Regions from separate parts of the Variovorax sp. V213 genome, predicted to be linked through region 1. Evidence: predicted binding sites of a transcription regulator. Region 1 holds the regulator's gene; the other holds the start of a gene.
What was found. Region 1 encodes sigma-54, which starts transcription at its own class of promoters, with help from an activator protein. Its sites were predicted from a motif close to TGGCANGNAANCTGCTTT; they were not measured.

Region 1 (11,245 bases):
CTAAAGCAGGCTCTCGGGCGTGAGCGGCGCCAGCAGCTCGAGCATGGCGCGGCCCCAGAAATCGGAGTCGGGCTCCTCGTTCAGCACGGTGGTCTTGCCGGCCTCCTCGCTGATCCACTCGATGCGCGATGGGTTGCCGCCCTCGGCAAAGCGCAAGCGGTAGGCGCCCTGCTGCTTGAGCACGTCGATGAGCTTGAGCGCCTGCTGCGCCATCTCGGGGCTGCGGATGAAAAGGCCGATCTCGGTGTTGTGCGTTTCGGAGCGCGGATCGAAATTCATCGAGCCGACGAAAAGTACCTGCCGGTCGATGACGGCCGACTTGGCATGCAGCCGGCCGACCGAGGTGCCGAAGAGGCCGAGCCGCACGCTGCGGCGGGTGCGCGTGGTGCTGAGCTCGTACAGGTCGGCGCCCAGCTTCAGCATGTCCGGCCGGTAGCGGCGGTAGGCGGTGTGGACCAGGGGCTCGTCGGTGGCGGCGAGCGAATTGGTGATCACGCTGATCTTCACGTTGCGACGGCGGATCTCGCGCATCACCTCCAGGCCGGCCTCGCCCGGAATCAGGTAGGGCGAGACGATGGTCACTTCGGAGCGCGCGCGGCGCATCTGCTCGACCACGTTGTAGCGCACGCTGTCGACGTCGAGCAGCGGCACGCCGCCGTACGACGCCGTCTTGCCGATCACGCGGTCGGGCGAATCGGCGTAGGCCTCGGCAAGGGCCCAGATCAGGCCGAGCTTGCCAGTGGCAAGGTCCTCGGCCATCGGGCTGTAGCCCAGCAGGTCGTTGGGGGCGGGCCGAGGCGGCGGCGGCGTGGTGTCGGGGCCGGTGGCGGCTTCGAAGCGCTTTTGCAACTCTTCGCGCGGCACACCGGTGGCCACCACCGACTGGATGGGCCGCACGTAGGCGCTGTTCCAGTACTGGTCGAACAGGGTGCCGAGGCGCGGCACCAGCGCACCGGTCACGAAGGTGTCGAGATCGAGAAAATTCTCGCCCGCCGTGCGCCTGAAGTACTGGTTGCCGATGTTGCGGCCGCCCGCCACCGCCATGGCGCCGTCGGCAATGAAGAGCTTGTTGTGCATGCGCCGGTTGACGCGGCTGAAGTCGAAGAGCGAGGCCGCGAAGCGCTTGAGCAGGCTGCCGCGCCCGGCCGGAAACGGGTTGAAGAGGCGCAACTCGACGTTCGGCGTGGCGGCAAGGCCGAGCAGCAGTTCGTCCTCGCCCGAGGTGTAGAGGTCGTCCATCAGCAGCCGCACGCGAACGCCGCGCCCGGCGGCGTCGCGCAGGGTGCGCAGCAGGTAGCGGCCGGTCTCGTCGTTCTCGATCTGGTAGTACTGCACGTCGAGCGTGCGCTGGGCGCGCCGCGCGAGCTGGATGCGCGTGTCGAAGGCGAAGTCGCCGCCCGGCATCAGGCGAAAACCGCTGAGGTCGGGGTCGGGCTGCGCGGCCAGGGCGATCTTGCCGAGCGCGGTGTCGGCCGACACGGCCATGGCCCTGGTGGGTGGGCGCGGCGCTTCGTCGGGCAGGGTGGCGCAGCCGGCAAGCAGCAGCGCCGCCGCCATGGCGAAGACCCAATGCCCACAGCGCGACAGCAGGCGGCGACCGGCCATCGACGGCTTTCTACAACGCCTTGCGCAGGTTGGCGGGCGCGATGCGCAGCGCCTCGCGGTACTTGGCCACGGTGCGGCGCGCGCATTCGATGCCCTGCTCCTTGAGCATCTCGGAAATCTGGCTGTCGGACAGCGGTTTCTTGATGCTCTCGGAACTCACGAACTGCTTGATCAGCGCGCGCACCGCGGTGCTCGATGCATTGCCGCCGGTCTCGGTGCCGAGCGCTGAGCCGAAGAAGTACTTGAGCTCGACCGTGCCGAAGGGCGTGGCCATGTACTTGGCGGTGGTCACGCGCGAGATGGTCGATTCGTGCAGGCCGAGCTCGTCGGCGATCTCGCGCAGCACCAGCGGCCGCATCGCGAGCTCGCCGTGCACGAAGTAGCTTTTCTGCCGCTCGACGATGGCGTTGCTGACGCGCAGGATGGTGTCGAAGCGCTGCTGGATGTTCTTGATGAACCAGCGCGCCTCCTGCAGCCGCTGCGACAGCGCCTGGCTGCCCTCGCCCTTGTGCGACTTGAGCGCGCCGGCGTAGATGTCGTGCACGCGCAGCCGCGGCATCACCTCGGGGTTGAGCATGACGCGGAACTTGACGTTGGTGCCGCGGCCGATCTTGGTGACGATCACGTCGGGGATCACGATGTTGCGCTCGACGTCGACAAAACGGCGGCCCGGCTTGGGCTCCAGGCGCGCGATGATCTGCAGCGCCGAGCGCACCAGGTCTTCGTTGGTGCGGGTGAGCGTGGCCAGGCGCTTGAAGTCGCGCCGCGCGAGCAGCTCCATCGGCTGCTTGCAGATGGCAATGGCGGTCTTGCGGACCAGGGCATGCTCTTCGGTTTCGTCTTCGCTCGCGAGCGCGCGCAGCTGGATGCCGAGGCATTCGCCCAGGTCGCGCGCGCCGACACCGGCCGGCTCCAGGCTCTGCAGCAGGCCGAGCGCCACCTGGAAGTGATGCACCAGTTCGTCGAACTGGTCGTTGTCGTCGCCCGCGAGGCCCGAGGCCAGCGCCGGCAGCGAATCTTCGAGGTAGCCGTCGTCGTTGAGCGATTCGATCAGGAAGCGCAGCGCGGCGCTGTCGTTCTCGTTGAGCCGGAGGCTGAGCGCCTGCCGGTGCAGGAAGGACTGCAGCGACTCCTGGCTGCGCGCGAGTTCGGTGGCGTCGGCGCGCTCGTCGTCGCCAAGATTGTTCTGGCGCGCGGGGGCGTCGCTGCCCCACTCGCTGTCGTCCGGCGCCATGTCGACGGTGCCGTCGCCCTCCCAGTCGGGCTCGCGCTCGGTGGCGTCGGCGGCGGGAATGTCGGTGTCGGCCGCCGCGGTGGTTTCGCTGGATGTGGTGGCCGCGCTGCTCGTCGGGGCCGAGGCGAAGTCGCTCTCGCCGGCCTCGCCCGACGACTCATCGCGCGGCACCGGGGTATCGATGGCATCGAGGCCGAATTCCTCGCGCGCCGCTTCTTCCGCGGTGCGTTCGAGGAACGGGTTCTCGTCCAGCATCTGCTCGACCTCCTGGCTCAGTTCGAGCGTGGAGAGCTGCAGCAGCCGGATCGACTGCTGCAGCTGGGGCGTGAGCGCCAGATGCTGCGAGACGCGAAGGGACAGCCCTTGCTTCATGGAGACCGACTCCTCCCTTACATCCGGAAGTGCTCGCCGAGGTACACCCTGCGTACTTCGGCGTTGTCGACGATCTCCGAGGGCGTGCCTTGTGCCAGCACATGCCCGTCGCTGATGATGAACGCGTGATCGCAGATGCCCAGCGTTTCACGCACGTTGTGGTCGGTGATGAGCACGCCGATGCCGCGTTCTTTCAGGAAGCTGATGATCCGCTGGATCTCGATCACCGCGATCGGGTCGATGCCGGCAAAGGGCTCGTCCAGCAGGATGAAGCGCGGCTGCGTGGCCAGCGCGCGGGCAATTTCGACCCGGCGCCGTTCGCCGCCCGAGAGCGCGAGCGCCGGAGAATCGCGCAGATGATCCACCCGCAGGTCGGCCAGCAGCCCTGAGAGCCGCTCTTCGGTGCGTTGCTTGGACAGGGGGGCGGGCTTGCCATTGCCATCGGGCTCGCGCTGGAGCTCGAGCACGGCGCGCACGTTTTCCTCGACCGTGAGCTTGCGGAAGATGGAGGCTTCCTGCGGCAGGTAGCTCAGGCCCATGCGGGCGCGCCGGTGGATCGGCATGTGCGCAATGGGTTCGCCGTCGATGGTGATCTCGCCAGCATCGGCCCGCACCAGGCCCACGATCATGTAGAACGAGGTGGTCTTGCCGGCGCCGTTGGGGCCCAGAAGCCCGACGACTTCGCCCTTTTGAACGTCTAGCGAGACATCCTTGACGACCTTGCGGCTGCCGTAGCTTTTCTGCAGGCCCCGCACCACCAGGCGGCTGCCCGGCGTGCCGTTGGTATTCTGGATTCCAGCAGCTTCGATCACTTGCGCCCTTCCCCTTCGCCGCCGCCGAGCGTGGTGGTCGAGCGCAGGCCGGCACCGGGTGCCGGCTGGGGCGCCGCTGGCGCGGCCCGTCCGCCGGCCGGAGCCGAGGCGCCTGGCGCGGGCGCCGTGGCGCTCTTGGGCGTCAGGATGGTCTTCACCCGCCCCCCGCCCGCGGGCGCATTCACCCCGGTGTTCGGCGGCACGGTGGAACCGTTGACCGTGTAGGTGTCGTTGCTCTGGTCATAGACAATGAGCGCGCCGCTGCTTTCGTCGTTCGGCGTGGCGCCCAGCAGGCGGCGCATGACGGCATTGCGGATGAACTTGACGTTGTCGGCGCGGCTGTCGTATTCGATGACCTCGGACTCGCCCTCGATCCACTCGTCGGGCGCATTGCGCTTCTGCTTGTAATAGGCCCGCTTGCCGGGAGCCGCCGTGACCACCCCGTACTGGTAGCCCTCGGCGTCCTGCCGCACGTCGATGCGCGCGCCGCGGATGATGATCGTGCCCTTCGTGACCAGCACGTTCCCGGTGAACACGCTCGTCTGCTTGAGGTCGTCATAACGCATCGCGTCGGACTCGATGTTCATCGGCTTGGTGCGGTCGGCCGTCTCGGCCAGGGCGCCCGAGGCGAGACCGGCCAGCAACAGCGCGCCAACGCTCAGGCGAGTCAGGCGGCCGAGGCGGCGAACAAGAGGGGTGGTGTTGGAGTAGGAGTGCAATGTCATAGAGGCACGAAACTTGCTCTGCATTGTATGCGGCAGATGGCGCCAGCCCTGCACGCACGGATGAAAAAGCCCGCCAAAGCGGGCTTGACATCCATCCGGAAACACCGCGAAACCGGCTCCGCCGGCCGCAGGTGATACCCCCCGGAAAAGGGGGTCAGCCCTTCTTGGCTTCGCCGATCAGGAAGTTGGTGACCTGGAGCGCCTTGGTCATGTTGCCGGCCGTTTCGCCGTCCACATACCAGCGGCCGGCAATGGCCAGGGCCGGAACGCCGGCCACCTTGTAGGCGTCGGTCATCTGCGAGGCGCGCTTGGCCTTGCTGGCCACGCCGAACGAGGTGAAGACCTCCTTGAACTTGGCGCCGTCCAGGCCGTTGGCGGTGGCCCAGGCAATGATGTTGGCGTCGCCGTTCACGTTCTGGCGCTGCTTGTGGATCGCGTCGAACACCTTCGGCTGGAATTCGTCGACCTTGCCCAGCGTTTCGAGCGCGTAGTACAGGCGCTGCTTGGCTTCGACGTCGTTGCCCACGAAAGGCACGGGCACGCGGCGGAAGGCCACTTCCTTCGGCACGGTCTTGAGCCAGGCTTCGAGCTGCGGCTCGAAATCGTTGCAGTGCGGGCAGTTGTACGAGAAGAACTCGATCACTTCGATCTTGCCCGCGGGCGCATCGACCGCCACGCGCTTGTCGAGCACCAGGTACTCGGTGCCGGCCTTGGGCACGCGCGCCTGGGCGTGCGCGGTGTTGCCAGCCAGGGAAAGCACCCCGAGCGAGGTGGCGGCCAGCGAAAAATCACGACGTTTCATTGAAAGAGTTCTCCTGTTGGGTACGGCAGACTGAGCCGGCGCGCCGCGCGGAGTTCCCGCATGCGGCTTGCCCAGGACAATCCGGGTCGGCGGCGGCCCGTGCCGCGCGGCGAAGCTTAAAGAATATTCGTGACCGCCGCTCGCGGATGCCGCGGCCGGCGGCTCGTCGATCTCAGCGCTGGACGCGCACCAGCGCCGATTCGAGGCCGCCGCTGTCGAGCCGCTCTTTCAGGCGGTCGGCATCGTCCTTCTTGTTGAACGGGCCCGCGCGCACCCGGTAGACGGTGCGGCCGGCCTGCTCGCGCTCGGTGACGCGGGCCTCGACGCCCATCAACGACAGCTTGGCGCGCTGGGCCTCGGCGTCTTCGGTGGTGCGGAAGGCGCCAGCCTGCACGAAATACATGAACGGATCGGCCCCCGCTGCCCCGCTGTTGCTGCTGGGCGCGGCGGAAGCGGTGGTGGTGCTGCTGCTGCCGCCGGCCCGCGCGCGGGCAAGGTCGCCCAGCGGATCGTTCGACGGCGGCAGCGGATTGGCCTCGGCCGGCACCGGCGCCGGACGCGGGGGCTTTGGAGCCACCACCACGGGCACCGGCGGGGCCGGCGGGGCCGGCGGCGGTGCGGTGGCCGGTGCCACGGCGGTGGTGTCGCCGCCGGCCGGCGCGACGGGTCCGGTGGCAGCCGGCTTGGGTGCGCCGGCCTTGCCCGCCAAGGGCGCGTTGGGGTCCCAATCGCGGTTCTTGCGGGCCTCGGCTTCATCCTGCTCGGCGCCGCCGCGCTGGGTCTTGGTCACGAACGGGATCGGCACCTTGGTCACGTAGACCGCGATGCCCAGCGCGACACCCAACCCCAGCACCAGGCCGACGATGAGCCCGATGACGATGTTGCCGCGTTGTCTGTTTGTCTTCTTCATGGTCATTTCACATCTTGCTCGGCGCACTGACGCCGAGAATCGCGAGGCCATTGTGCAGCACCTGCGCGGTGGCGGCGACAAGCGCGAGCCGCGCCAGCTTGACCGGCTCTTCGTCGACCAGGATGCGCTCGGCGTCGTAGTAGCTGTGGTAGCAGGCCGCCAGTTCGCGCAGGTAGAAAGTGACGTCGTGCGGCGCGAAATCCTTCGCAGCGGCCGTGAGCATGGCGGGGTACTTGGCGAGCAGCAGCATGAGCGCCTGCGCGGCCGGGCTTTCGAGCGGCGACAGGTCGACGTTCTTGAGCACGGCGGGGTCGCCGCCCCAGCCGGCCAGCACCGAGCAGATGCGCGCATGGGCGTACTGCACGTAATACACCGGGTTGTCGTTGTTCTTGGTCACGGCCAGGTCGACGTCGAAGGTGTATTCGGTGTCGGGCTTGCGGCTCAGGAGGAAGAAGCGCACGGCATCGGTGCTGGTCCATTCGATCAGGTCGCGCAAGGTGACGTAGCTGCCCGCGCGCTTGCTGATCTTGACCTCTTCGCCGCCCTTCATCACGCGCACCATGGTGTGCAGCACGTAGTCGGGGTAGCCCGCGGGAATGCCGACGCCAGCGGCCTGGAGCCCGGCGCGCACGCGCGCGATGGTGCCGTGGTGGTCGGTGCCCTGGATGTTGACGACCTTGTGGAAGCCGCGCTCCCACTTGGCGATGTGATAGGCGACGTCAGGCACGAAGTACGTGTACGTACCGTCCTGCTTCTTCATCACGCGGTCCTTGTCGTCGCCGTAGTCGGTCGACCTGAGCCACAGCGCACCGTCCTGCTCGTAGGTCTTGCCGGCAGCCACGAGCTTCTGCACCGCGGCCTCGACGCGACCACTGGTGTACAGGCTGGACTCGAGGTAGTAGTTGTCGAAGCGGACGCGGAAGGCCTGCAGGTCGAGGTCCTGCTCGCGGCGCAGGTAGGCCACCGCGAATTCGCGGATCGAGTCGAGGTCGCTGATGTCGCCGCTCGCGGTGTATTCGCGGTCGTCCGACTTGACGGTTTTCTTTGCCTTGAAGTCTTCGGCGATGTCGGCGATGTAGTCGCCGTTGTAGGCCGGGGCCTTCTCGCCGCTCGGCCATTCGGGGTCGCCGGGCTTGAAGCCGCGGGCGCGCAGCTGGGTGCTGTTGGCCAGCGTCTGGATCTGCACGCCGGCGTCGTTGTAATAGAACTCGCGCCAGACGGTGTCGCCCTGGGAAGCGCGCAGGTTGCAGATGGCGTCGCCCAGCGCGGCCTGGCGGCCGTGGCCGACGTGCAGCGGGCCGGTCGGGTTGGCCGAGACGAACTCGACCAGCACCTTTTCGCCGGTGGCGGGCTGCTGGCCGAAGGCGTCGGCCGCGTTCAGCACCTCGCGCACGATCTGCTGCTTGGCAGAGGTCTTCAGGCGGATGTTCAGAAAGCCGGGGCCGGCGATCTCGATAGCTTCGACCCACTGGCCGAACACGGGGGTGGCGAGCAGCGCGGCGCTGAGCTCTTCGGCCAGTTCGCGGGGCTTGCGCCCGAGCGGCTTGGCGAGTTGCATGGCGGCCGTGCTGGCGAAGTCGCCATGGGCGGCCACTTTGGGCGACTCGAACGCGGCTTTGGAGCCGGCGCCGGGCGAGAGGGATTCGAGCGTGTTCGCGAGCGCCGCGAGCAGCTCCTGTTTGACCAATAGCATCTGCGGATTTTACCGGGGGCAAACCCGGGCCGCGGCGGCGATGGTCATCCGGCGGCCAACGTGGACCGTTAGTGTGAGCAGCCCCGGGGCGGGGCACCTGTCACAACCCAACTTGCGAGGACATATCACCATGAAGAAGCTCCTTTCCCTGATCGCCCTGGGCGCCTGCCTTTCGTTCGGCGCCGCGCAGGCACAAGACAAGGCCCCCGCGCCTGCCGTCGCCCCGGCTGCCAAGGCCCCCGCACCTGCGGTCGCCCCGGCTGCGACACCTGCCACGCCGGCAACGCCCGCCACTCCGGCCATGCCGGCCGCCAAGGCGCCGGCAACTCCAGCAACGCCAGCCACCCCCGCCACGCCGGCGGCCAAGGCCCCGACCGCCCAGCAAAGCAAGATGACGACCTGCAACCAGGAGGCCGGCGACAAGAAGGGCGACGACCGCAAGGCCTTCATGAAGAGCTGCCTGAGCGCCAAGCCCGCCATGACCGCCAAGCAGACGCAGCAGCAAAAAATGAAGACCTGCAATGCCGACCAGAAGGCCAAGACCCTGAAGGGCGATGCCCGCAAGGCTTTCATGAAGGAATGCCTGAGCGCCTGAGCGTCAAGGCCTGATCCTTCCCACAAAGAGCCCCGCACGCGCTTCGCGCCGGCGGGGCTTTTTCATGGGCGCTACTTGAGCACGCCCAGCAGGTTGTTGAAATCGTCGGTCCAGGGGCGGGCGCCTTCCGGCGTCTTGATGGGCGAGGCCACCGCGCGCAGGGGCTTGCGCGCCAGCACGGCCGGATCGCGCGCCACCAGCACCCACTCGGTCGGGTTGAGCCACTTCGAAGCTTCCGCGTCGTCGCTGACGAGCACGGCGTGCAGGCCTTGCAGCTCCGCGATCCGCGCCACCACCGGCGCCAGTTCGAGAAAGCGGTTGGTCACGTGAAAGGCCACGATGCCGTCCGGCTTCATGTGCCGCAGGTACACGTCCATGGCTTGCGCCGTGAGCAGGTGGACCGGGACCGCGTCGCCCGAGAAGGCGTCGACCACGAGCAGGTCGAAGCCCTGCGGCGGCTCGCGTTCCAGCGCCAGCCGCGCATCGCCGAGCACGCGCTCGATGCGCGCGGGGCTGTCGCGCAGAAAGGTGAATTCGCTGTCCGCCAGTTCGAACACCTGCGGATTGATCTCGTAGATGCGATAGACGTCGCCGCTGCGGCCGTAGCTCGCGAGCGTGCCGGCGCCCAGGCCGATCAGCCCGACCCGGCGCGGCCCCGCCGGTGCGGCGGCCATGGCGCGGCCGACGCCCGAGGTGGCGCCATAGTAGGTGGTGGGTTCGCTTCGTCGCGACGGCGCCAGGAACTGCTCGCCATGTTTGATGGAGCCGTGGGACAGCAGGCGCACGTTGTCCGCCGGGTCGGTGCGACGCACGTCGAAAGTGATCAGCGCGCCATAGAAATTGCGCAGCAGGTGGCGCGCGTCCGACCTGTCGCTGCCGATCTGCGCGATCAGGAAGAAGGCGCAGCAGGCCGCCAGCGCCACGCTGGACACCCGCAGCCAGGTGCGCCGGCGCAGAACGGCGGCCGCCGCCAGCGCCGTCAGCATCAGCCCGATGCCCAGTTCGTAGTAGGCCGGCAGCAGGTGCGGCGCCACCAGGCCCACCATCACGCCGCCCGTGGCACCGCCGAGCGAAAGCATCAGGTAGAAGCGGGTGAGGTAGCGCGGCGCCGGCCGCAACCTTGCCGTTTCTCCGTGCAGGAACATGCACAGCACGAACAAGCCGCCGACATAGATCGGCAGCCCCGTGCGCACATCGGAGCCGATGTGGTGCTGCAGCCCAAAGGCGCACAGCAGCAGCACGCCTGCCGCCAGCGGCAGGAAGACGCTGCGCCGGTACCAGCGGTCGCTTTCGAAGCACAGCACGAAAGTGAACAGGTACAGCGAGAGCGGCAGTATCCAGAGAAACGGCACTGCGGCGACGTTCTGGGTGATGTGGTTGGTCACGGCCAGCAACAGCCACGAGGCCAGTGCCGGCAACACGAGCCAGAGCAGGCCGTCGGTCCAGCGCGGCGGCTCGTCGTTGTCGGCAGCCGCGGCCTGGCTCGGCGCTGCCGGCGCTGGTACGGACTCCGGCCAGCGGCGCGCCACGAGCAAGGTCGTGCCGGCACAAAGCAGCACGAACATGCCGTAGCCCCACGACCATCCCCGCGCCTGCTGCCACAGCGAACTGCGAGGCTCGATCAGCACCGGGTAGCACAGCAGCGACAGCAGCGACGCAAGGTTCGACAGCGAGAAGTACCGGTACACCTGTGCGCCCCAGGGCGTGCGCGCCACCCATGACTGCACCAGCGGACCGGTGGTCGAAAGCAGAAAGTACGGCAGGCCGATGGTCGCGAACAGCAGGCCCAGGATCAGCCACGTCGGGTCTTCGGCGCCGGTGGGCTTCCAGCCCGCGCCCACCACGAGCGGAAGGAATGCCAGGCTCGCAAGCAGCAGCCCCACGTGCAGCGTGGCCTGCGCCTGCACGCGAAGGTGGCGCGTGATCCAGTCGGAGTACGCATAGCCCGCGAGCAGCACGACCTGGAAGAACACCATGCAGATCGACCACACGGCGGCCGAGCCGCCGAACCAGGGCAGGATCTGCTTGGCGATCAGCGGCTGGACCAGGAACAGCAGGAACGCGCTGCTGAAGATGGTGCCGGCAAACAGAAGCTGGATGCCGACGCGTGCCATGCGGACCTACTTGCCGAAGCCGCGCGCGAGGAACACGGCCACCAGCGGAATCAGAGCAATCAGGTGCGCCTGCACCATCACCAGCTTGCGCGTCTTGCGGACGTCGTCCTCGGCCGGCAGCGTGCCGCTGGCGCGCAGCGCCTTGCGCCAGCGGAAGTAGGTCAAGGTCGGAAAGATCGAGAGCACACCGATGATGATGAACAGGCCGAGCTTCACGTGCAACAGCGGATTGGTCCAGTACCAGGCCGTGCCCTTCACACCCCACACGGTGCGCGCGATGCCGGTGGCCAGCACGGTGACGGCGGCAATGCCGTAGACCATGTCCACCCGGGCGAGCCGTTCCACCACGGCGGCGTTGAGCCACTGCACGCGGCACAGCGCCG
Region 2 (11,245 bases), 2.2 Mb from region 1:
CGCTCGGCCGCTCACCGCGTCCTGCGGCTAGGCGGGCACCTGCGAGGGTGTCCCGGGTGCCATCAGCGACGTCATGGGCCATCGCGGCTTGACGTCGAAGGCATAACGCTCGCTGGCCTGCGCCAGGCCCGACTGCAGCCGCATGGCGGCCGCCATGGCGATCATCGCGCCGTTGTCGGTGCACAGATGCAGTTCCGGATAGTGCACGCGCACGCCGCGTTTCGCACAGGCGGCGTTCAATTGCTCGCGCAGGCTTCGGTTCGCCCCCACCCCGCCAGCCACGACGAGCCGCTTGAGGCCGGTCTGCTCGAGCGCCGCCATCGACTTCTTCAGCAGCACCTCGACGATCGCCGCCTGCGTCGACGCGGCAAGGTCCGCCTTGTTCGCTTCGAGCGCGGTGCCGAGCTTCTTGGCCTGCGTCAGCACGGCGGTCTTCAGCCCGGCGAAGGAGAAATCCAGATCGCCGCTGTGCAGAAGCGGCCGCGGCAGCTTGAAGGCGGTGGCGCTGCCCTTTTCCGCCAGCTTGGCCAGCCAGGGGCCGCCCGGATACGGCAGGCCCATGAGCTTGGCGCTCTTGTCGAAGGCCTCGCCGGCCGCATCGTCGATGGTTTCGCCCAGGAGCTCGTAGCGCCCGACGCCATCGACCCGCATCAGCTGCGTATGCCCACCCGACACGAGCAGTGCCACGAACGGAAATTCCGGCGGATCCGCACTCAGGAACGGCGACAGCAAGTGGCCTTCGAGGTGATGCACGCCGAGCACCGGCTTGCCGAGCGCCGCGCCCAATGCGCAGGCCACGCCCGCCCCCACCAGCAAGGCGCCGGCGAGGCCTGGCCCGCGCGTGTAGGCGACCACGTCGATTTCGGCCAGCGAGCGCCCCGCCTCGGCCAGCACGGTTTCGGTCAGCGGCAGCACGCGGCGGATGTGGTCGCGGCTGGCCAGTTCGGGCACCACGCCGCCATAGGCCTGGTGCATGGCGATCTGGCTGTGCAGGGCGTGCGCGCGCAGCAGCGGCAGCGCGTTGCCGTGCGATTCGACCAGCGCCACGCCGGTTTCGTCGCAGGAGGATTCGATTCCCAGGAGAAGCATCCTGCGAGTGTAGGCGGGGCGCAAATCCCGCACGGCACGGATGTTGCAGCACACCTGTCGCCCTCCCTTTCCCCTCATGAAATCCGGACTGAGTTTTCTGATCGCCGCCAGAAAGTGCGAAATCGACGAGCTGGACCAGCTCGCGCGCACCAGCGACCTGGTCGGCCTGATCGCGCGGCTCGTTCATGCGCTGCAGCGGGAGCGCGGCATGTCCAACGTCTTTCTCGCCTCGCGAGGCGTCCGCTTCGCCGACCAGCGCGATCCTCAGATTGCCGAATGCCTGGCGCTCGAACAGGCGGTACGCGCTGGATTCGACCAGCTCCAGACCGAGGCGCGTCCTGGAGCCACCGCCGGCAACAGCGCCCGCCTCTTCAGCCGCATTGCCTGGGTGCTTCCGGGGTTCGACGGCCTGCCTGCCCTTCGCCGCCGCGTCGGCGCGCTCGAGCTGACGCCCGCGCAGGCCACCGCGGCATTCGCCAAGCTCGTCGCCGGCTTGCTGGCCGTGGTGTTCGAAGCGGCCGACGGCGCCACCGACCCCGAAATCTCGCGCCTCCTGGTCGCGATGTTCAATTTCATGCAGGGCAAGGAATTCGCAGGCCAGGAGCGCGCGTTTGGCGCCGCCTCGCTGGCCGTGGGGCGCCGCGACGAGGCACAGCGCCAGCAATGGCTGCATCTCATCGAGCTGCAGGAGCGCTGCTTCCAGGTCTTTATCGATTTCTCCAGCAGCAGCGTGCTGGCGCTCTGGCATCACAGCCAGTCCGACGCGGCCACGGCCGAGATCGAGCGCATGCGCCGGATGAGCGTGACCTCGGCCCAGGCGGCTTCGGCCGCCGTACCCGACCCCCGGTTGAGCCAGGCGTGGTTCGACAGCTGCACGCGCCGCATCGACACCATGAAGACCGTCGAGGACCGCCTGGCCACCGACCTGCGCGAGCTCTGCGCCCGCAAGACCACGCAGGCGCGCAGCGAATTGCAGAAGTACGAGGAGGTGCTTGGCACCCTGGCGCCCCAAACCGAAGGCGCGGCCTTCTTCGACGACGCCGACACCCAGGCCACCGAGCCCGCCCAGTACGGCCGGCACCTGGAGCGCTCGGTGCTCGACATGGTTCAGGAGCAATCGCGCCGCCTGCAGGCCATGAGCGACGAGCTCGAGACCGTGCGGGCCTCGCTCAATGAGCGCAAGCTGGTCGAGCGTGCCAAGGGCCTGCTGATGGCGCACCGGCGGATGACCGAGGGCGAAGCCCACAAGATGCTGCTCAAGACAGCCATGAACCAGAAGCGCCGGCTCGTCGACGTGGCCGAGTCGATGCTCGCCATGGCCGACTACCTCCCTGTGGCCGAGCCGTCCCAACGCTGAAGAAACGGGCACGGGCGTTCGAATTGGTGCGGCGCACAACATTCGTGCACGGAACCGACTTTCCGGCCCAGCCCACCGTGCCGCACACCGGCAGCCGCTCTTCTGCTGCCTATTTGATAGCACCTGAGGGCCCGAAAAGCTGGCATACAGTTTGCTGAAGTAGTACATGGACCCAAGGGTCCCAGGCAGGCAGCACCCAACGGCGGGTGTTTGTCGACCGACATCGGACAAAGGCGTCCCCATCCCGCAAGGGCTCGTTTTCGAGCAGCCCTTGCGCGGTGCGGACGCCTTTTTTGTTTTTTGCTTTTCCTTTTTTGTCTGTCCTTCAACCGGAGCCCGTCACATGACCGACCTGCTGAAAACCCGCCTCAGCCGCCGCCGCGTACTGCAAGCCGCCGCCATTGGCGCCGTGGGAATCGATCCCGCGCTGCGCGCCGCCGTCTGGGCCCAGGGCTCCGACAAGCCGGAGAAGGAGGAAGTGAAGATCGGCTTCATCCCGCTGACCGATTGCGCCAGCGTGGTGATGGCTTCGGTGCTCGGCATCGACAAGAAGTATGGCGTGAAGATCGTGCCCAGCAAGGAAGCCAGCTGGGCCGGCGTGCGCGACAAGCTGGTCAACGGCGAGCTCGACATGGCACACGTGCTGTACGGCCTCGTCTACGGCGTGCACCTGGGCCTGAGCGGCCCCAAGAAGGACATGGCCGTGCTCATGACCCTGAACAACAACGGCCAGGCCATCACGCTGTCGAAGAAGCTCGCCGACAAGGGTGCGGTGGATGCCGCCTCGCTCGCCAAGCTCATCGCCGGCGAAAAGCGCGAATACACCTTTGCCCAGACCTTCCCCACGGGCACCCACGCGATGTGGCTCTACTACTGGCTGGCTTCCGCGGGCATCGACCCGTTCAAGGACGTCAAGAACATCACGGTGCCGCCTCCGCAGATGGTGGCCAACATGCGCGTCGGCAACATGGACGGCTACTGCGTGGGCGAGCCCTGGGGCCAGCGCGCGATCATGGACGGCATCGGCGTGACGGCCATCACGACGCAGGACATCTGGAAGGACCACCCCGAAAAGGTGCTCGGCACCACGGGCGACTTCGTCAAGAAATATCCCAACACGGCGCGCGCCGTCACCGCGGCCATCATCGAGGCCGGCAAGTGGATCGACACGGGCCTTCAGAACAAGAACAAGATGGCCGAGACCATCGCCGACAAGAGCTACGTGAACACCAGCGTGGACGCCATCAACCAGCGCATCCTGGGCCGCTACGTCAACGGCATGGGCAAGAGCTGGGACGACCCCAACCACATGAAGTTCTACAACGGCGGCGCCGTGACCTTCCCCTACCTGTCGGACGGCATGTGGTTCCTCACGCAGCACAAGCGCTGGGGCCTGCTGAAGGAGCACCCCGACTACCTGAAGGTGGCCACCGAGATCAACCGCATCGACATCTACAAGCAGGCCGCCGCCGCCACGCAAACGCCAGTACCCAAGGACCCGATGCGCAGCAGCAAGCTGTTCGACGGCACCGTGTGGGACGGCAAGGATCCGAAGAAGTACGCCGAGTCTTTCAAGCTGCATGCCTGAGGAGAAACACATCATGGTCAGCGCTGTATTCCATTCGCCCCTGGACGCCTCTCTTCCTCTATCGCGTGCGGCAGAGGGCCGGAGCGAGGCCGTGGCCCGCACCGAAGCGGCCCCTCTTCCCGCCCCTCCTCCTAAAAAGGAAAGGGAACAGAAGCAACGCTCACCCATCGATCTGCGGGCCTTCTGGATGCGCGTGCTGCCGCCGCTCGCCGGCTTCGGCCTGCTGGTGCTGATCTGGGAATTGGTCGCCATGAAAAGCACCACCGGCTTTCCGTCACCGCTGGCCACCTGGCAGCAGGCGCTCACGGTGTTCAGCGACCCGTTCTACAGCAAGGGTCCCAACGACCAGGGCGTGGGCTGGAATGTGCTCTCGTCGCTCCAGCGCGTGGCGCTGGGCTTCGGCCTCGCTGCGGCCGTCGGCATTCCGGCGGGCTTTGCCATCGGGCGCTTCGAATTCCTATCGCGCATGTTCAATCCGCTGATCAGCCTGCTGCGTCCGGTGTCGCCGCTGGCGTGGCTGCCCATTGGCCTGCTGGTGTTCAAGGGTGCCAACCCGGCGGCCATCTGGACCATCTTCATCTGCTCGATCTGGCCGATGGTGATCAATACCGCCGTCGGCGTGCAGCGCGTGCCGAGCGACTACATGAACGTGGCCAAGGTGCTCAACCTCAGCGAATGGAAGATCTTCACCAAGATCCTCTTCCCCGCCGTGCTGCCCTACATGCTGACCGGCGTGCGCCTGGCTGTGGGCACCGCATGGCTGGTGATCGTCGCGGCCGAAATGCTCACCGGCGGCGTCGGCATCGGCTTCTGGGTGTGGGACGAGTGGAACAACCTCAACGTCGCCAACATCATCATCGCGATCTTCGTCATCGGCATCGTCGGCCTGGTGCTGGAGTTCGCGCTCATCAAGCTTGCAACGGCATTCACGTTCGAAGAGGTGAAGTCATGAACGACGATTCGAAGTACATCGAGATCCACGGCGTCGAACAGGCCTTCAAGACGCCCAAGGGGCGCTTCCTGGCGCTGCAGGGCATCAACCTGAACGTGGCCAAGGGCGAGTTCGTCACGCTCATCGGCCATTCGGGCTGCGGCAAGTCGACGCTGCTGAACCTCATTGCCGGCCTGACCACGCCGACAGAAGGCGTGCTGCTGTGCGCGAACCGGGAAATCAAGGGTCCGGGCCCGGAGCGCGCGGTGGTCTTCCAGAACCACTCGCTGCTGCCCTGGCTCACCTGTTTCGAGAACGTGTACCTCGCGGTCGAACGCGTGTTTGCCGCCACCGAAAACAAGGCGCAGCTGCGCGCGCGCACCGATGCGGCGCTCGCGATGGTCGGCCTCACGCCGGCCGCGCAAAAGCGCCCTGGCGAAATATCGGGCGGCATGAAGCAGCGCGTCGGCATTGCACGCGCGCTGTCGATGGAACCCAAGGTGCTGCTGATGGACGAGCCCTTCGGCGCCCTCGATGCGCTCACGCGCGCCAAGCTGCAGGACGAGTTGCTCGCCATCGTGCAAAAGACCCAGAGCACCGTCGTCATGGTCACGCACGACGTGGACGAGGCGGTGCTCTTGAGCGACCGCATCGTGATGCTCACCAACGGCCCTGCCGCCACCATCGGCGAAGTGCTGACGGTCGACATCGCCCGTCCGCGCAATCGTGTCGAACTGGCCGAAGACCCCGTCTACGTGCACGCCCGCAAGGCGGTGATCGACTTCCTTTATACGCGCCAGGCGCACGTGGAGAAGGTTGCAGCCTGATACAACAGGCGCCGCACAACCGGAGTCAGGACATGATGACTTGCAGGCTGTGCTCGTACCAGGCTGTGAGGCGCTCGAAGGTGTCCACCAGCGCTTCGCTGGAACGCACCAGTGTCGCCCGGCCCTCGGGACTGTCGAGCGCCTGCACGCCGCCCACCAGGTGCAGCCATTCGTCGCGCGCGGCAACCAGCGCAGCGCGGATCTCGGGTGAGCTGAGGGGCGCGCGCTCCAGTTCGCCCAGCGCGGCCTCGAACTCGTTCATGGTCGGCAGCAGCCGGCCGCGCGAAGCCTCTGCCGCAATGGTCGAAGCGAGCAAGGCGTCTTTCGCCAGGCGCTGCGCGCGCATGCGCTGGCGGCCGCAGATGTTCACGATGCGCAGCGCGCGCCGCGCGCCGGAGGCTTCCAGCGCGTCCGTCATGGCCTCGGCGGCCGACAGCAAGGCCTCGCCACGCGCATCGATCTCGGCCAGCCCCTCGGGCACCGGCCGCGCGGCCAGCAAGGCGGCCAATCCATCCCAGGCCGTCCGCACCTCGCCCAGCGCCTGCACGCCGGACGCGCCCAGATCCAGAGTGGCCAGATGATCCAGGTTCTGCTGCACCCGCTCGGTCGATTGCGTGCGCAGGACCCGCGCGCGCTGCACGTCGATGCCGGCGAGCAGCTGCGCCGCCACGCGCACCAGCCGCTGCGAGAGCATGCGCAGCTGTCCGGCGCGGTTGATGGCATCGGCCCATTGCGCGGCCTCGATCACCGAGCGCGACACCTCGCCCAGCCTCAGGTTGGCATGCATGGCGGCACCGCGCAGCAGGCCGAAGGCTTCGTCCTCGCCGATGCCCCGTGCGGACATCAGCAGGCCCTTGGCGCGATCGACCCACTTGCGCTCGTCCATGCGGGTGCGCAGGCCGTCGAGTTCCGCCCGCAACACGGCTTCGCGCTGCCAGCGGGCCTGCGCCCGGGCGGTCAGCCCGGCCAGCGAAGCGCCGTCGATCGCATCGAGCGGCAGCCACGCATGCACGCCCAGCGCAACCAGCGCTTCGTGCTGCGCGCCGTCGAGCGGCGCGCTCACCAGGCTCAATGCGCACGGCGGGGCGCCGTTCCATTCCTTCAGCGCATCGAACAGCGCCTGCAGCTGATGCGCCGCTGCCGGCGCCGGCAGGCAGGCCAGCACCTGTTGCGGTGCAAGCACCCCCACCCGCTGCACCAGCGTGTGGCAGGTGGCCCGCTCGCTGGCGGCGGCGCCGGTATCCGCCAGCGCCTGCTGCAATGGCTGCGGCAACGGCGCGGGGTCGGCGAATTCATTGGGCAGGACGACGAGAAGGGACATCATGGCAAAGCGGTTGAGGGCACCGGAAGCATAGGCCACGCCTGCCCGCTCACGCAGGCACGCCTCTTGCATCAATCGGGGTGCGGTGTAACGAAGCACCGCTTTGGTGAAGCTGCAGGCTCCTGCATCCGTCCCGGCATTGCCCATGCCGGAACGCACCCCTACGCCGACAGCGTCCGCTGCCGGCACTCCGCCCCAACCCCGTCCGTCGACACGGCTCCCGAAGAGCTGCGCCGCGGCATTTCGCACGATTGAACGCCATGTCCAGTTTCAGGACCTTCTTGCAATCAGGCCACGGCCCGACGCTGTTCTCGGCCTTTCTGTACTTCTCGTTCTCCTGCTGCATCTGGGTGCTGAACGGTGCCATGGCGCCCTTCATCGGCGAGACCTTCGACCTCTCGCCCGCGCAGAAGGGCCTGATGCTGTCGGTGCCCATCATCGCGGGCGCGCTGATGCGCTTTCCGCTCGGCATCCTGTCGCAGTACATCGGCCGCAAGAACGCCACGCTGGTCGAGATGGGCCTGATCGCGGTGGCCATGCTTTTCGGCTTCTTCTTCGTGAAGAGCTTCAACGACCTGCTGGCCATGGGCGTGCTGCTGGGCATCGCGGGCGCAAGCTTCGGCGTGGCGCTGTCGCTGGGCTCGGGCTGGTTCCCGCCGCAGCACAAGGGCCTGGCCATGGGCCTGGTGGGCGCCGGCAACGTGGGCACCGCGGTGTCGGTGCTGGTGGCGCCGCCGCTCGCCCAGTGGCTCGGCTGGCAGGCGGTGTACGGCGTGGCCGCCGCGGCCATCCTGGTGCCGATGATCGTGATGATCGTGTTTGCCAAGGAGCCGCCCGACGTCGACAGCCACGCGAGTTTCCGCGAGCACATCGCCTGCCTGTTCGAAAAAGACGGCTGGGTGTTCAGCCTCATCTACGGCGTGACCTTCGGCGGCTTCATCGGCCTCACCACCTTCCTGCCGTCCTACTACTACGACCAGTTCGGCGTGAGCAAGGTGCAGGCCGGGCAGCTCACGATGCTGGCCGCCTTCATGGGCGCCGCAGTGCGCATCGTGGGCGGCTGGATCTCCGACCGCTGGGGCGGCGTCAACACCCTCACGTTGGTGCTGCTGGTGGTGGCTCTCGGCCTGGTGCTGGTGGGCATCTCGTCGTCCTCCCTGGCGCTCACCACGCTGCTCCTGATCGTGTGTTTTGCCGCGCTGGGCGCGGGCAACGGCGCGCTGTTCCAGCTGGTGCCGCTGCGCTGGCCCACGAGCACCGCGGTGGCCGGTTCGATGATCGGCGAGATCGGCGCGCTGGGCGGCGGCCTGGTGCCCAACGCCATGGGCCTGTCGAAGCAGTACCTGGGCAGCTATGTCTGGGGCTTCGTGTTCTTCGGCGCGCTCTCGCTGGTGATGCTGGGCGTGATGCGCGTCATGCAGATCCGCTGGACCCGCACCTGGGCCGAAAAAGGCGGCCGTGCGCGCACCTCGCCCCAGCCGGCGGAAACGAAGAAGTACGTCCCCCCACGGAAAGCGGCACGCCCATGACCTTCCTCCGCTCGCCGTCAGCGTGGCAGGAAGAGAAGCCACACCACGAGCAGTGCGTTGAACAGCAGCGACACGGCCAGCGCGATCTTGTAGAGCGCAGCCGGATCGCGGCGGATCAGCGGCGTGGCGGCGGGTGCGCTGACGGGGCGGGAAGCGCCCCGCTCCAGGGCGAGCAGCATTTCTTCGGCGGTTTCGAAGCGCTCCCTCGGATCGCGCGCGACGGCCTTGCGCACCAGGTGGTCGAGCCACACGGGCACGTCGGGCCGCAGGCGCGAGAGCGCAACCGGATCGCGCCGGTAGCGCGCCACCTGGTAGGGCTCGATCTCGCCGTAGGGCAAGTGCCCGCCGAGCCACTGGTACAGCGTGGCGCCGAGTGCGAACAGGTCGCTGCCGGGGTCGGCATGGGCGCCCTCCCATTGCTCGGGATTGATGTAGCTGGGCGTGCCGGCATGCAGCTCCCGCTGGGCCGAGCCTTCGCGTCCGGACAGCGCCACGCCAAGGTCGAGGATGCGCCATCGTCCGTCATCGCCCAGGTGCAGGTTGGCGGGCTTGATGTCTCGATGCACCACGCCATGGCGGTGCAGCCGGCCCAGCGCCTTGGTCACCTCGATGGCCGCCGTGACCACTTCGGCCACCGTGCCGCGGGCGCCGGATTTGCGCATCTGCTCCAGCGTGCGCCCGCCGTGCCAGTCGAACACGATGTAGAGCGCACTGGCGTTCTCGGACCGCTCATGCACGCGCACGAATCCGCCGCTGCCCACGCGCTGGCCCAGCCAGGCTTCGTGCGCGAGCATGGCGCGCTCCTGCGGATCGCTGGCGCGCGAGGGGTGCAGCGTCTTGAGCGCCACCAGCTCGCGCGTGGCCGCATTGCGCGCCTGGTACAGCAGGTGCACGCCGGTGTCGGCCACCAGGCCGGTGACGACATAGCCGTCGAGCGCATCGCCCACTTTCAAGAACGGCGGCGGCGCCAGGCGTCGGCCGTCGCCGAGCTCGTCGTCCAGCTGCCGCGCGTCCAGGCCCACGACGCGAATGACCAATGCGGTCGCGTTGTCGCGCGTGCCGGCATCGAGCGCCGCTTGCACCAGCGCTTCGCTCGCGTCCTCGGCACCGCCCTGCAGGGCCAGCTCGGCCAGGCGCTGCGGCTTGAGCACGCCGTGCACGCCGTCGGACGTGAGCACGAAGCAGTCTCCCACGCGCACGTCGCCTTCGACGTAGTCGACGCGCACCTGGTCGTCCAGGCCGATGGCGCGCGTCAGCCGGCTGCGCATGTCGGGATGCTCGAAGGCGTGGTCCTGGGTCAGCAGCATGGCCGGCTCGCCGTCGGTGCGCACGCGCCATGCGCGCGTGTCGCCCACGTGCGCCAGCGTGTAGCTCTGGCCATGCAGCACCAGCGCCGTCAAGGTGGTGAGCGCCGTACCCCCCCCCTGGCGACGCCGGTTGTGATCGGCGAGCCAGGCGTTCTGCGCGGCGACCAGGCGGTCGAGCGCGGCGGTCGGCTCCCAGGTGTCGGGCGTGGCGAAGTAGTCGGCCAAAAGCCCCATCACCGTGGTCTGCGACGCCTCCAGCCCGCGGCCGCCGGTGGACACGCCATCGGCAATGGCCGCGATGAGTCCGCGCGACTCCTCGCCGGGTGGCGCGTTGACGGCGCCAGCAAAGTCTTCGTTCACTTCGCGCGGTCCGCGCTGGCTGCTGTAGCCGATGTCCACTTCAAAGCTCATGGCGCCATTCTCCGCGTGCTTTCCACGCTCGCCCCGTGCTTCCTTTGCTTGATTCGTTGAAAGGCCCCACCCCATGAAGAAACTCAAACTCGTGATGGTCGGCAACGGCATGGCCGGCGTGCGCACCCTGGAGGAGCTCCTGAAGCTCGCCCCGGAGCTGTACGACATCACCGTCTTCGGTGCCGAGCCGCACCCCAACTACAACCGCATCCTGCTGTCGCCCGTGCTCGCCGGCGAGCAGACCGTGGAGGAGATCGTGCTCAACAGCTGGGAGTGGTACGCCGACAACCACATCACCCTGCACGCGGGCAAGAAGGTGGTCGAGGTCGACCGCGTCAAGCGCATCGTGCGTGCCGAGGATGGCACCGAGGCCGCCTACGACCGCCTCTTGATGTGCACCGGCTCCAACCCCTTCATGCTCCCGGTGCCCGGCAAGGACCTCCAAGGCGTCATCGCCTACCGCGACATCGCCGACACCGACTACATGATCGAGACCGCCAAGACCCACAAGCACGCGGTCGTCATCGGCGGCGGCCTCCTGGGCCTGGAGGCGGCCAATGGCCTGATGCTGCGCGGCATGAGCGTCACCGTGGTGCACGTCATGCCCTGGCTCATGGAGCGCCAGCTGGACGACGTGGCCGGCAAGCTGTTGCAAAAGTCCCTGGAAGAGCGCGGCCTCACGTTCCGCATCGGCGCCCAGACCCAGGAGCTGGTGGGCGATGCCGACGACGGCAAGGCCGGCCGCGTCAAGGCCATCCGCTTCAAGGACGGCACCGAAGTGGCCGCCGACCTGGTCGTCATGGCCGTGGGCATCCGCCCCAACACCGCGCTGGCCGAGCAGATGCGCCTGCACTGCAACCGCGGCATCGTCGTCACCGACACCAT

Region 2: the regulator sigma-54 is predicted to act here: its motif matches at 2,587-2,604, upstream of ACAM55_RS07560 (CmpA/NrtA family ABC transporter substrate-binding protein).

Annotation. Positions count from the first base shown of each region.
Region 1 is NZ_AP028664.1:4,693,736-4,704,980, forward strand. Features, by position in the region: gene ACAM55_RS22200 (phospholipase D family protein) at 1-1,605, opposite strand; gene rpoN (RNA polymerase factor sigma-54) at 1,616-3,211, opposite strand; gene lptB (LPS export ABC transporter ATP-binding protein) at 3,229-4,023, opposite strand; gene lptA (lipopolysaccharide transport periplasmic protein LptA) at 4,020-4,748, opposite strand; gene ACAM55_RS22220 (thiol:disulfide interchange protein DsbA/DsbL) at 4,903-5,550, opposite strand; gene ACAM55_RS22225 (SPOR domain-containing protein) at 5,723-6,460, opposite strand; gene argS (arginine--tRNA ligase) at 6,468-8,153, opposite strand; gene ACAM55_RS22235 (PsiF family protein) at 8,284-8,748, shown strand; gene ACAM55_RS22240 (spermidine synthase) at 8,820-10,862, opposite strand; gene ACAM55_RS22245 (DUF2214 family protein) at 10,869-11,245, opposite strand, start outside.
Region 2 is NZ_AP028664.1:1,558,275-1,569,519, reverse strand. Features, by position in the region: gene ACAM55_RS07575 (alpha/beta hydrolase-fold protein) at 1-92, shown strand, start outside; gene tsaD (tRNA (adenosine(37)-N6)-threonylcarbamoyltransferase complex transferase subunit TsaD) at 28-1,089, opposite strand; gene ACAM55_RS07565 (nitrate- and nitrite sensing domain-containing protein) at 1,166-2,446, shown strand; gene ACAM55_RS07560 (CmpA/NrtA family ABC transporter substrate-binding protein) at 2,790-4,034, shown strand; gene ntrB (nitrate ABC transporter permease) at 4,048-4,986, shown strand; gene ACAM55_RS07550 (ABC transporter ATP-binding protein) at 4,983-5,792, shown strand; gene ACAM55_RS07545 (ANTAR domain-containing protein) at 5,818-7,116, opposite strand; gene ACAM55_RS07540 (nitrate/nitrite transporter) at 7,374-8,642, shown strand; gene ACAM55_RS07535 (protein kinase) at 8,660-10,360, opposite strand; partial or broken gene nirB (nitrite reductase large subunit NirB) at 10,434-11,245, shown strand, end outside.